Linked DNA regions of Aminivibrio sp.. The protein of the gene in region 2 binds, or shares a complex with, the protein of the main gene of each other region. Links are inferred from orthologs where the notes say so. Each region holds a gene or a part of one and is shown on either strand. Other genes may lie near its edges. The genes, in order: mnmG and mnmE.

Evidence for each region.
Region 1: the proteins of mnmE (region 2) and mnmG are in contact, whole or in part, in a solved structure (PDB 9HIP), measured with the Escherichia coli proteins. The link is inferred for Aminivibrio sp. from one-to-one orthologs.

What each region holds. Positions count from the first base shown.
Region 1 is NZ_JAESIH010000027.1:35,710-41,868, forward strand. Bases 1,898-4,834 are described here. They hold mnmG (tRNA uridine-5-carboxymethylaminomethyl(34) synthesis enzyme MnmG), read right to left. Parts: upstream 4,352-4,834; coding sequence 2,444-4,351; downstream 1,898-2,443. Other genes in these bases: JMJ95_RS03200 (PAS domain S-box protein), read left to right, coding at 1,898-1,970; JMJ95_RS03205 (DciA family protein), read right to left, coding at 1,981-2,466; JMJ95_RS03215 (DNA replication/repair protein RecF), read right to left, coding at 4,388-4,834. In the rest of the region: more of JMJ95_RS03200, read left to right, coding at 1-1,897; more of JMJ95_RS03215, read right to left, coding at 4,835-5,443; dnaN (DNA polymerase III subunit beta), read right to left, coding at 5,447-6,159. UniProt on the Escherichia coli protein: NAD-binding protein involved in the addition of a carboxymethylaminomethyl (cmnm) group at the wobble position (U34) of certain tRNAs, forming tRNA-cmnm(5)s(2)U34.
Region 2 is NZ_JAESIH010000051.1:87,832-93,946, forward strand. The notes cover bases 2,225-5,117. They hold mnmE (tRNA uridine-5-carboxymethylaminomethyl(34) synthesis GTPase MnmE), read right to left. Parts: upstream 4,430-5,117; coding sequence 3,020-4,429; downstream 2,225-3,019. Other genes in these bases: JMJ95_RS08240 (leucyl aminopeptidase), read left to right, coding at 2,225-2,979; JMJ95_RS08250 (PLP-dependent aminotransferase family protein), read right to left, coding at 4,550-5,117. Outside these bases: molecular chaperone HtpG, read left to right, coding at 1-591; JMJ95_RS08235 (DMT family transporter), read left to right, coding at 588-1,493; more of JMJ95_RS08240, read left to right, coding at 1,516-2,224; more of JMJ95_RS08250, read right to left, coding at 5,118-5,773. UniProt on the Escherichia coli protein: Exhibits a very high intrinsic GTPase hydrolysis rate. Involved in the addition of a carboxymethylaminomethyl (cmnm) group at the wobble position (U34) of certain tRNAs, forming tRNA-cmnm(5)s(2)U34.

The DNA.
Region 1 (6,159 bases), on a different replicon or contig from region 2:
TTTCCCAGTCCCTCGCCGGGAGCGAGAAACGGTTCCGGTCCCTGGCCGAAGATATGCCGATTCTCATTTCCACCGGCCTTCCCGATGGAACAATCCTCTACGCCAACGCCGCATACTGCCGGTGGTTCGGCAGGGAGCAGCAAGATATCCCAGGTTCTTCCTTCCTGGATTTCCTTCATACCGACGACAGGGCGGCTGTGGAGAAAACCCTTTCTTCCCTTACTCCGGAGCAATCGTCTTTTTCCATGGAGCTTCGGGTGTTCGCCCCCGACGGCTCCCTGCGGTGGCAGCGGTGGATCAACAGGGCTTTCTTCGACCCCTCGGGAAAGCTCCAGTTCATCCAGACCGTGGGGGAGGACATCACTGAGAGAAAAAACGCCGAAGAGGAAATCAGGGCCGCCAGGGACGAGGCGGAAAGGGCGAGCGCCGCCAAATCGGAGTTCGTGGCCAGCATAAGCCACGAGATCCGGACACCCATGAACGGCGTTCTGGGCATGTCGGAACTCCTCCTGGAAACGCCTCTCAACTCATCCCAGCGCAGCCTCGCAGGGATGATCCACGAGAGCGCCCAGCAGCTCCTCGTCGTCCTCAACGACCTTCTGGACTTCTCCAAGATCGAGTCGGGAACGTTCGGCCTCTCCATTCTTCCTTTCTCCATCCGCAGGACCCTGGAAGACACGGTCGTTCCCTTTCTGTCCCAGGCCGCGGATAAGGGATTGTCCCTCTCCATGGAAGCGGACCCTGCCCTTCCTGCTGTCCTGCTGGGAGATCCCATACGGATCCGTCAGATACTCACGAATCTCCTGAGCAATGCCCTGAAATTCACGGAAAAGGGATCGGTCACCCTCTCGGTCAGGCTCCTCGGAATGGAGGACGGGGAGGCGAAAATAGCCTTCTCGGTCGTCGATACGGGCATCGGCATTCCGGAAGAATTTATGGGTGAAATTTTTACGCCCTTCAGGCAGGGGGAGACGTTCCGGAACAGAAAATACGGCGGCACAGGGCTCGGCCTGTCCATCTCCAGGAAACTCGTGGAGATGATGGGGAGCGGCCTGTCGGTGGAAAGCACGCCGGGGAGGGGCTCCGCCTTCTCCTTCGTCCTGTCGCTGAAGGCCGGAAACTCCGCGGGGGAGAACGACACACCGGGAGAAAGAGCCTCCGTTCCGGCGTTAGGAAACGAAGGGGGTGAAAGAAAACCATCCGTTCTGGTGGTGGACGACAACAGGGTGAACAGGGAACTGGTGAGGCTGCTTCTGGAAAAGGGGGGCTACCTGCCGGAGACGGCCTCCGACGGGCGAGAGGCCGTGGAACGGCTATCCAGGAAACGGTTCGACCTGGTGCTCATGGATATCCAGATGCCCGAGATGGACGGTTACGAATCCACCGCCTTCATCCGGGACCCCGGGTCTCCGGTGCTGGACCACCAGGTTCCCATAGTGGCCCTGACCGCCCACGCCGTGAAAGGGTTCGCCGATGAATGTCTGAAAAAGGGAATGAACGACTATCTTCCCAAGCCCTTTTCATCGAACGAACTCCTGGGGCTGCTCTACAAGTGGATTTCTTCCGCAGGTACTCCGGCCGGGGATTACGGAGTTCCCCCCTTTGCCGGCAGGGACCAGAAAAAAGGGGAGGATCCCGTCTTCGATGCGGACAGTTTCTTCGCCAGACTTCTGGGGGACCGGGACGAGGGAAAGATGCTCCTGGAGTTGTTTCTCGAAGCGGTGCCGGAGGACCTGGAGGCCCTGGCCGACGCCATTGAACGGGAGGATTTGCGGGCCTGCGCGAAAATAGCCCATACCATCAAGGGAACCGCATCCAACGGGTGCGCCCCGGAACTCAGCCGAGCAGCGAAATCCATCCAGTCGGAGGCGGAAAACGGCCGTTCCGGAGAGCTTCCGGAGCTGTTTTCCAGGCTCCTGTTCCATTTCTCCCTCGTGGCGGAGGCCATGAAGAAAGAGCTGAACAGCTGAAAAAACCTCCCTACTTGTCGGGAAACCGCATGCGGTAGAGGGTCATGAGGGAGGCAAACCTGCGGGCAAGGTTCTCCCGCTCCGGGGAAAACTTATTCTTCACTTCCTCGAACGCCCTGTCCACATCCTCTTTTTTCGGCTTCACCAGAGCCGGTTCCCCCCGTTTTCCGGCCCTGGGAGAGGGAGAGGTTTTGCCCACCACCACCTTCACGGCGGTTACCTTCACCCCGGTGATCTTCGATGCCTCACGGGCCACGGAGGCTCCCCTCATGGAGAGAGCCTTCGCAGAAGAAGGGCTGTCCGCTTTCACGAGCAGTACCCCTTTTTCAATGTCGTCGGGCCAGGTCTTTTTCGCCAGCATGGGGCCCACCGCAGTGGCCCATGTGTCCCTCAGGCCCGGAAGGGCGAGTTTTTCCTCCGCTCCCTTGGGCATGACCAGGTCCAGGAGGGCGGCCACAGGTCCCGGAACACCTTTACTGCGCCTGATATTCCTCATCGTCCGCTTCCCTCCGCGACAGCGAATTGAGGTACACCGACAGAAGATGAATGTCCGTGGGCGTCACCCCGGAAATGCGACCAGCCTGCCCCAGGGTGAGGGGACGGATTGCCTCCAGCTTCTGCCTGCTTTCGGCGAGGAGGCCGGAAATGGAGGAATAGTCGATATCACCGGGAAGGCGGACCTCTTCCATCCTCGACAGCCGTGCCACCTGCCGGTGTTGCCGGTCGATGTACCCCTCGTATTTTACCTCCACCTCGAGGGCCTGGACTTCTTCTCCCCGGAGAGGCTCCGGCGAAGGAGAAAACTTCTCCACCAGGGAATAGGGTACCCTTGGCCGGCGCAGCAGGTCTGCCGCCGTCACCGTCTCCGAAAGGGGAGCCGAGCCCAGGGCCGCTAGGGCGGCGTTCAATCCCTCCGAAGGCGAAATCCTCGCTTTTTCGAGCCTTTCCGCTTCAGTATCGATCCGCTTCCACTTTAAAAGCAGCAGGTTCCATCGTTCATCGCCGATGAGGCCTATCTTCCTCCCTATGGGGGAAAGCCGGCGGTCGGCGTTGTCATGGCGCAGCAGCAGCCTGTGTTCGCACCGGCTGGTGAGCATCCGGTAAGGTTCCTTCGTTCCCTTGGTGACCAGGTCATCCACCAGCACCCCGAGATAGGCATCGGAACGGGAAAGAACCGTCGGCTCCTCTCCCCTGGCCTTCAGGGCGGCGTTGATGCCCGCCAGGAGTCCCTGGGCGGCGGCCTCCTCGTACCCCGACGTGCCGTTGATCTGCCCGGCGCAGAAGAGCCCTTCCACCCTTTTCGTCTCCAGAAAGGGGTGGAGCTGGGTGGGGATAACGTAATCGTACTCTATGGCATACCCGGGACGGGTGATGTGGGCATTGCCGCACCCCGGAAGGGAATGGACCATGGCAACCTGTACGTCATAGGGAAGGCTCGTGGAAAAATTCTGCACATAGACCTCCCTGTTTCCCCGGGAGACGGGTTCAAGAAAAATAAGATGGCTTTCCTTCTCGGGAAACTTGATGACCTTATCCTCGATGGAAGGGCAGTACCGCGGTCCCGCCCCCTCCATCCAGCCCATGTAAAGGGGAGAACGGTGGAGGTTTTCCCTGATGATGTCGTGGGTCCGGGGATTGCTCCTCGTGAGGTGGCAGAAATACCCCTCGTGGATTTTTCCCTCCCCCCAGAGGGAAAAAGCGAGAGGTTCCGGGGCGCTTCCCTGGGCGGTAAGGGACAAAAGGTCCAAGGAATCGACATGAAGCCTCGGGGTGGTGTCGGTGCGCATCCTTCCCGTTTCCAGGCCGGCTTCCCGGAGAGACCCGGTGAGTTCCTCCGCCGGAACCTGCCCGAGAGGACCCGAAGGAAAACTGTCCATGCCAATGTAAACCTTGCCTCCAAGATAGGTCCCAGTGGCGAGCACTACTGTTTTCCCCTCGTAGACAAGACCGTATTTCGTCCTGACACCCCTGATCCTGCCCTTTTCCGTCCAGAGGTCGGTCACCACGTCCTGGTGAACGTCCAGGTTCTTTTGGGTCTCCACGGCGAGGGTGTAATGGGCGGCATAATCCCGGAGGTCGCACTGGGCACGGAGCGCCCGGACGGCGGGTCCCTTGGACGTGTTCAGCCAGCGGACCAGCATGGCGGACCTGTCGGCCGCCTCAGCCTGCTCTCCTCCGAGGGCGCTTCCTTCCCTGACGAGGTGCCCCTTCGCCGGTCCCCCGATGGAAGGGTTGCAGGGCATAAGGGCCGTGTTGTCCAGGTAGAGGTTGAGCTGGAGTACCGCCGCTCCCATCCGCGCCGCGGCGAGGGCCGCCTCGCACCCGGCGTGTCCTCCTCCCACCACGATGACGTCATATTTTTTTTCACAGACTATTGCCATTGCCTTCTCTTCCTTTCAGAACCCGATCACCTGTTCTCAGCGGCAGGGAAGCACCGCTCCATCCTCCACTTTCCACATTCTGCCGGGCCACTCGTTTCCCGGCATCTCCGCCGCCGCCGCCACAACCTGCCACCCAGTTCCCGCCAGGGAGGCCACGGTTATTTTCCGTCCTTCCCGGTCGAGCTCGGAGGCTATTTCATCGAGAAGTATCAGGGGCTTCCGCCTCAACCGTGCCTCCACAGCTTTACCCGCAGCAAGCATAATAGCAACGGAGGCCCTTCGCATCTGGCCTCTGCTGAAAAAAACCGCCGCTTCCCGTCCGCCCGTCCGGACCAGGAGGTTATCCCGATGAGGGCCTACCAGGGAAAGGCAGCTTTTCTTTTCCCTCTCGCTCCAGGATTCGAGAGAATTCCACCAGTCATCGAGGGGATCTTCCGTTCCCGAACCCCCTCCCCGGATATGGGCAAGCTCCAGAGGAGCTGGGGAAAGGTCCGGAAAATGGGCCAGCCCGAGGGAAAGAAGTCCTACAGCCTCTTCCCTGCACGACCAAATCCACGCCGCCAGGGGAGCCATGGCCCTGGATACGGGCTCCGTTCTTTTGCCCGCCCTGAGGAGAACGGTTCTGTGGCGGACCACCCTCCGAAAATCGCTGATCCTCCTGGCGTACTGAGGAAAAAGAAGAGCACATATCCTATCCAGAAAATTGCGACGAATAGAGGGAGATCCGTCCAACAGGGCCATATCCCCGGGGAGAAAGGCGAGGGCGGGAACCCTCGCCCGGACCTCGGGAAAGGAAACCCTCTTTCCGTCGCACTTCACCACGGTGGAACCGCCGACAGCCATGGCGAGAAACAGGTCTTCCTCGCCGCAGAAGGAACCGGTGATATACGCCCTGTCGCCTTCCCCCCGCCAGGAGGGAAGGTCTTTTCTTTCGCCGAAAGGACCCCATCCCGTCAGAAGATGGAGTCCTTCAAGACAATTGGTCTTCCCTGCCCCGTTTTTTCCGGTGACCAGGTTCAGTCCCGGTTCCCAGGAAATCCTGACAGGAGAAAGATTGCGGAAGTTTCTTACAAGATACTCGGAGCACCACATGTCCTATTCTGTGGAAACATCCTCCTCTTCCCCGTTGTTTTCCTCGAAGGAGAGGTCGCTTTCCGTAAGCTTGATGGGCATGACCATGTACAGGAAGTCCTTCTGGTCGGGCCGGAGCATGGTCATCTGTCCATCGGAGCCGTTGAAGCTGATGAAAGCCCGGTCGCCGTAGAGGGCCTTCAACCCGTCGAGAAGAAATCCCACGTTGAAAGCCACCGTCAGGGGTTCCCCTTCGATCTTTCCGTCGAGGATTTCCTCCACCGCTCCTGTTTCGGGCGCTTTTCCCATGAGGACGAGGTCTCCCCGGGGAGAAAGACGGAAGAGAACCATTCGGCTGAATTCCCTGACGATAATATCAACCCGCTCGAGGGCCGCCACGAGGGCGTCCCGATTCACGTCAATGCTTGTGGTGCTTTGGGGGTTCAGGATCTTTTCGTAGTTCGGGAATGCAGCCTCCACCCTCCGGACGGAGAATTCAAGGTTGCCCATCTGAAAGAAAACCAAGGTGGTATCGGCGAGAATCCGTATGGGGGTTTCTCCCTCAATGGAGGAAAGTAACCGCTGCAGTTCCTTCAGTCCGGTAATGGGCAGAAGAAAATCGCCGTCCTCTCCCTTCTCCGCCGGGTAACATTTTGAAAGGGAAAGCCTGCGTCCGTCGGTGGAGATGACTCTGAGCTCCCCGTCCTTCATCTGGAAGAATGCCGTACCGAGGTACT
Region 2 (6,115 bases):
AGGAACTCCCCCCTTCTCGAACGGTGCCGGGAGAAAGGCTATGACGTGCTGCTTCTCGCCGACCCGGTTGACGAGGTGATCGCTCCCACCCTCCCGCACTTCAGGGGGAAGGAATTCCGGTCTCTCGAACGGGAGGATGCCCTGCCTCCCGAGGAAAGGGGGAAAGACGCTCCCCGGCCGGAAGGACTCGCCTCATTTTTGAAGGAGGTCCTCTCGGAAACGGTAAAGGACGTGAAAATTTCCTCACGCCTCACGGATTCACCGGCCTGCCTGGTAAGCGATGACGACGGGACATCTTTCAACATGGAGCGCATCCTCCGGTCCATGGGCAGGGAGGTCCCTCTCATGAAACGCATTATGGAAATCAACCCGGATCACCCGGTGATTGTGAAAATGGACAGGCTGCTCGCTACGGGAGGATCGGAAGAAAAAGTGAGGGAATACGCCTTCCTCCTCCATGACCAGTGTGTTCTCGCGGAAGGAGGGCAGATAGCGGATCCTGCCCGTTTCGCCGGAAGGCTTTCCGCCCTTCTTGTCGAAAATTTGGATGCTACCGGAAGAGATTCCTCTCCCTCCGGTGAAGCACAATGACACCCACCGCCAAGGCACGGCTCAAGGCCTTCATTGCAGTTGTTGCGTGGGGAGGTTCGCTGCCTTCCATCAAGGTTGCGGTCGCGGAAGTCTCCTTCACGACTCTGATCTGGCTCCGTTTCGGGACAGGAGTGGCGGCGCTGCTCCTGTCCCTTCTTCTCAGGGGAAGGATTCGCTTTCTTCCCCTGAAGGAAGCGGCTGTCTTCGCCGGGCTGGGTTTTCTCGGGGTCTTTTTTCACAACGCTCTCCAGGCATTTGCCCTGAAAACCGTCTCGGCGGGCATGTCGGGGCTCATCGTGGCCGCGAACCCCATCGCCATAGCCCTCCTGGGGGCCCTTATTCTCGGCGAGAGGCTCGACGGGAGAAAGAAAGGCGGGATCCTTCTAGCTGCTTTCGGTGTGCTGGTCATTCTCTCCAAAGGCGACCCCGGCGTCTTCCTGAGGAGAGGCTACAGCCGGGGAGAGTTGCTCATGGTGGTCAGTGTCTTTTCTTGGGGGCTTTTTTCCGTCTTTTCCCGGAAGGCTCTCAGGAAAACCTCCCCTGAACTCGGGATGGCTTATGCCCTTTCTTTCGGATGGCTGTTCGCCACCCTTCCCTTTCTCTTTTTCGGAGGGGTTTCGGAAATCCGGTCCATTTCTCCGGGAGCCTGGGCCAATATCCTGTTTCTCGGGGTGTGCTGCTCCGCCCTTGCCTATCTTTTCTGGTACGATGCCCTCCGGGAGCTTCCCGCATCCGAGGCGGGAAGCTTCCTCTACATCAATCCCGTGGTGGCCGTGCTTCTCTCAGCGGCCTTTCTCGGCGAGACCGTCACCCTTTCCATGATTGCCGGAGGTGTTCTTGTTTTCACCGGAGTATGGTTCGTCAACACGAAAAAAATAGCATCCCCTGCAGGGGAAAAATGAGTATTCAAGGAGTGTGAATTCAATGAAGACAACAGCATCTCCCCTTTCCGGCGGAATCGTGTCCGGGAGCGGGGCCGCGGCTTTGTATGTATTTTCGGGAGAACCTCTCCCGGAGGGCATCCTTTCACCCGAAGACGCGGCGGCGGCTGCGGCCCTGCTCGATGATCCCTCGTTCGGAGCGAAAAAAGGAAAGATCGCGAAGACCCTCCTTCCGGGTTCTTCCCTTTCGCTGCTCTACCTTGTCGGCCTTGGTGAAAGAAAGGATTTCGGGGAGGACGGCGTACGTTCCAGGACGGCGGAACTTGTCCGGAGGGCGAAAGGGGACGGGGTATCCCGCATTTCCGCCCTCCTGCCGGTTCCTTCAGACCGGAACGTGAGCTGTGCCGTGGCGGAGGGAGTGGAGCTAGGAAGCTATTCCTTCGAAAAATACAAGACCCGGAAGGAGGAAGACAGGCTTCCCGAACCGGATGAATTTATCCTGTACTGCGGCGACGAGGAAGGGCTCTCCCTGGGAAAAATGCTCGCGTGCGCCCAGAACATGGCCCGCGACCTGGCCAACGAGCCGGGGAACAGGTCCAACCCCGTGACGCTGGCAGAGTATGCCCTTGCAGAAGCCCGGGATTTCGGCCTTGAGGCGGAAGTCTGGGACGAAAGGAAAATTCTTGAAGAGGGGATGGAGGGGCTTTATTCCGTGGGAATGGCATCCTCGACGCCCCCGAGGCTGGTCCGTCTCTCTTGGAAACCCGAAGGAAAACATCTCCGGAAAGTGGTCTTCGTCGGGAAGGGCATCACCTTTGACAGCGGGGGACTGAACATCAAGCCCGGCGACTTCATCCGGTCCATGAAGAGCGACAAATCCGGGGCGTGCAATGTTTTTGCCCTGCTCCGCGCTGCGGCGAAAATGAAGCTTCCCATGGAGGTTCACGGAATAGTGCCCCTCGCGGAGAACATGCCGGGCGGCAAGGCGTTCCGTCCCGACGATATTCTCCGGATGAGGAACGGCAAAACCGTGGAAATCGACAACACCGACGCCGAGGGGCGGCTTATCCTCGCCGACGCCCTGAGTTACGCTTCGGAACTCCGCCCCGATGTCATCATCGACATGGCAACCCTTACCGGAGCCTGTGCTGTGGCCCTGGGAACGTCCATTGCCGGCCTCTTTACCCCTGACGATGGTCTTGCCAAGGACCTTCTCGAAGCAGGAAAGACGAGGGGAGAACGACTGTGGCGGCTTCCTGAGGATGATGAGAGGATAGCGGAATCCATGAAGTCCCCCGTGGCGGACCTTGTGAATTCAGGAAGCAGATACGGCGGGGCCATCTTTGCTGCACGGTTTCTTCGAGAGTTCGTCGGGGAGGGGATCTCCTGGGCCCATCTCGACATTGCGGGTGTAGACTTCAACAAGGACGAGTATTCTGTCTACGGCAAGGGAGCCAGCGGTTTCGGCGTCAGGACCTGCCTGCAGTACCTTTTGTCCATCCTGTAGCTCCAGAACGGGGAGGAGCCTCAGAACTCCTCCCCGCGGCTTATTTTCCCACGCAGAACTGGCTGAAAATGTAGTCGAGCAGGGTATCGTCGCCGGAAATGCCGAGAAGACGTTCCATGGCGGACCGGGCCTCGCTGACGCAGGATCCGGCGATGTCCTGTCCCAGCCCTGCTTCAAGGGCCGCGGAGGCATCCTTGAGAAAACCGATGGCGGCACGGATCTCGTTCACCTGCCTGGCGGACGTGTTCAGCCCCGAATCCAGAGCCCCTCCGCCTGCAATGGAGGAGACCACGGCATCCTTCAGATTGTCCAGTCCGGTTCCCTTCTTTGCAGATATGGAAAGTATGGGACTTTCGGGCAGAAGCTCGGAAATCGCCTCTTCTGTGGTTCTTCCGGTATCATCCTTTCCGGGAGGAAGGTCCGATTTGTTCACTGCCACCACGTGGACGAGATCCCGCAGCCGTTCCGCCATGTCAAAGTCGAAGGGGGCCGGAGGAGCGCTTCCGTCGACCACCCAGATGCGCACGTCAGCATTCGTGAAGGCCTCCTCGGCCAGGGAGATCCCGATGGCCTCCACCTCGTCTGAGGGTACTCCCATTCCGGCCGTGTCAACCAGGCGAAGGGGTATGCCGCGGTATGTGAGCACTTCCTCGATGAGGTCCCTTGTGGTGCCGGGAATGGCCGTGACAATCGCCCTCGACTCCCTGAGAAGAGCGTTGAGAAGGGAAGATTTCCCCACGTTCGGCCTGCCCACGATGGCCACCCTGATCCCTTCCCGGAGAAGAAACCCCGTGGCGCATCGGTCCAGCAGGTCCTCCAGACTTTGGCGGATTGTCTGGAGGGAATGGTCCGTATCCTCGTCGCTTCCGTAGGGGAGGTCTTCCTCAGGAAAGTCGAGGGAAACTTCCATTTTCCCCGAGAGAGCCAGCAGCTCGTCGTAGATGTCCTTCGCAAAGGAAGCAAGTTCTCCCTTCAACGTCCGGGCTGCGGCCCGGAGAGCCTCGTCGCTCCGGGAGCGGATGATCCCCAGGACAGCTTCCGCCTGGGTCAGGTCGATCCTGCCGGACAGGAACGCCCGTTTCGTGAACTCTCCGGGCTCGGCGAGGCGGGCTCCCCGGCAGAGGAGAATCTCCAGGCATTTCTGAGCTACCAGGGTGCCGCCGTGGGTGTGGATTTCCACAACTTCTTCCCCCGTGTAGCTTTTCGGGGGGGCAAACCACACGGCGAGTACTTGGTCGATGGCGACACCCTTTTCGTCGAGAAGATAGCCGTTCCGGAGGTATCTGGAGGGAATTTCCGCAAGAGGGACGGCAAGAGAAAGCTGCCTGTCGGCAAGAACCCTCGCTTCCGGTCCAGACAGGCGGACAATGGCTATGCCCGCTTCACCCCAGGCTGTAGCAATGGCGGCAATAGTATCTCTTTCACCGATGTGCGGACTCATCGAACCCATCGTTCTCTCCCCCTCCGGCTTCTTTTCCGCTCACTTTGGTATATTACATCAAATTTCCCCCGGACGCAGAAAAAATCCCCCCTTTTTCGGGGGGGATTTTTTCTGCGTCCGGGGGAAATCTCAGTGTACGGCTGGAATGGCCAGTTCGTTGACCGCCTCGGCGAGGCGCTTCACGCCCTCCTCGATGATTTCCGGGGACGGGAAGGTGTAGCACAGCCGCGCATTGTGGATGCCGGCGCCTGCGGTAGGGCAGAAAGGGTCACCGGGAACAAAGGCCACTTTCTTCTCGATGGCCCTTTTGAAAAGATCATTAGTGTTTACCGTGGGGAATTTCAGCCAGTAAAAAAAGCCCCCTTCCGGCTTGACCCAGGTGACTCCCAGGGGCGCGAGGTGTTTCTCGAAGCTCTTTTCCATGGCGTCCCGTTTCACCTTGTAGTTGTCGATGATCACTGGGAGATGGCGGTCAAGGTGGCCGTTGATGCAGTACTCCGCTACCAGGGCCTGGGTGATGGTGCTGGAGCACAGATCGGTCCCCTGTTTGAACACTGTGAGATTCCGGATGATTTCCTTCGCCCCCGTTACCCATCCTACGCGGGTTCCTGGTGACAGGATCTTCGAGAAGGACCCGGCATAGATTACGCCTCCCTGGTCGTGGAACGAGAATATGGACGGCAGATGGTCGCCTTCGTACCTGACATACCCATATGGATCGTCCTCGAAAATGGGGATATTGTATTGTTTGGAAATATCCACAAGTTTTTTTCGCCGTTCCACGGACATGGTCGATCCGCCGGGGTTGTGGAAATTCACGATAGTGTAGATGAACTTGATCTTCTTCCCTTCTGAGCGGGCTTTTTCGATGATGCCGGGGAGAAGGTCCACCTGCATCCCGTTGCGGTCAGTGGGAACACCGAGGAAGCTGCCGCCGTGGTTGAAGAACACGGTGAGAGCGGCAAGGTAGGATGGGTCTTCGGTAATAACGTAATCCCCCTTGTCGATCATGGACCATGCGAAAAGGTCAAGGGCCTGCTGGGAGCCGGTGGTAATCAGCATTTCTTCAGGTGCGACCTTCCGCCCCATCCGGGGGGCAGTCCATGCTGCAAGGAATTCCTTGAGTGGGGGATATCCTTCGGTGGTACCGTACTGAAGAAGTTCCTTACCCTGATCCTTGAGGATGTGGGCCCCCTCGTAGAACTGGTCCACCGGGAAAACTTCGGGGGCAGGCATGCCTCCCGCGAAGGAGATCATGCCGGGCTGCTTGATCACTGCCAGCATTTCCCGGATCGGTGACGGCCGGTTGTTCTTCGCCACGGAACTGAAGTTGTCCTGCCAAATCCCGCTCATTTCTTCGCCTCCCTTAATTTGTCCGCTTCTTCACTAATTATTCGGATTTTACGCCATAGAAACAAAAAAACCGATAATACAACTATATTATAGCACGAAGAAGGGAAGCGGCGTAACCTAAATCCGCTCATTTTTCAGGCAGAGGGAGTGTCGCCGGGCATACGGTGAATTCGCCCTCCCCAGGGGAGAAGAGATCTCGCTCCGCGCTCTTTGCGGAGAGGCCCCTGGGGAAGGGCGCCTGAGGCGAGAGAAACCGACACGGATGTCGGTTTCACAGGCAGGCAGCCGGCGAACGCGGGGAGCCGCGGGACTCGCTTGGGCAGTTGTCACGAACGACAATTC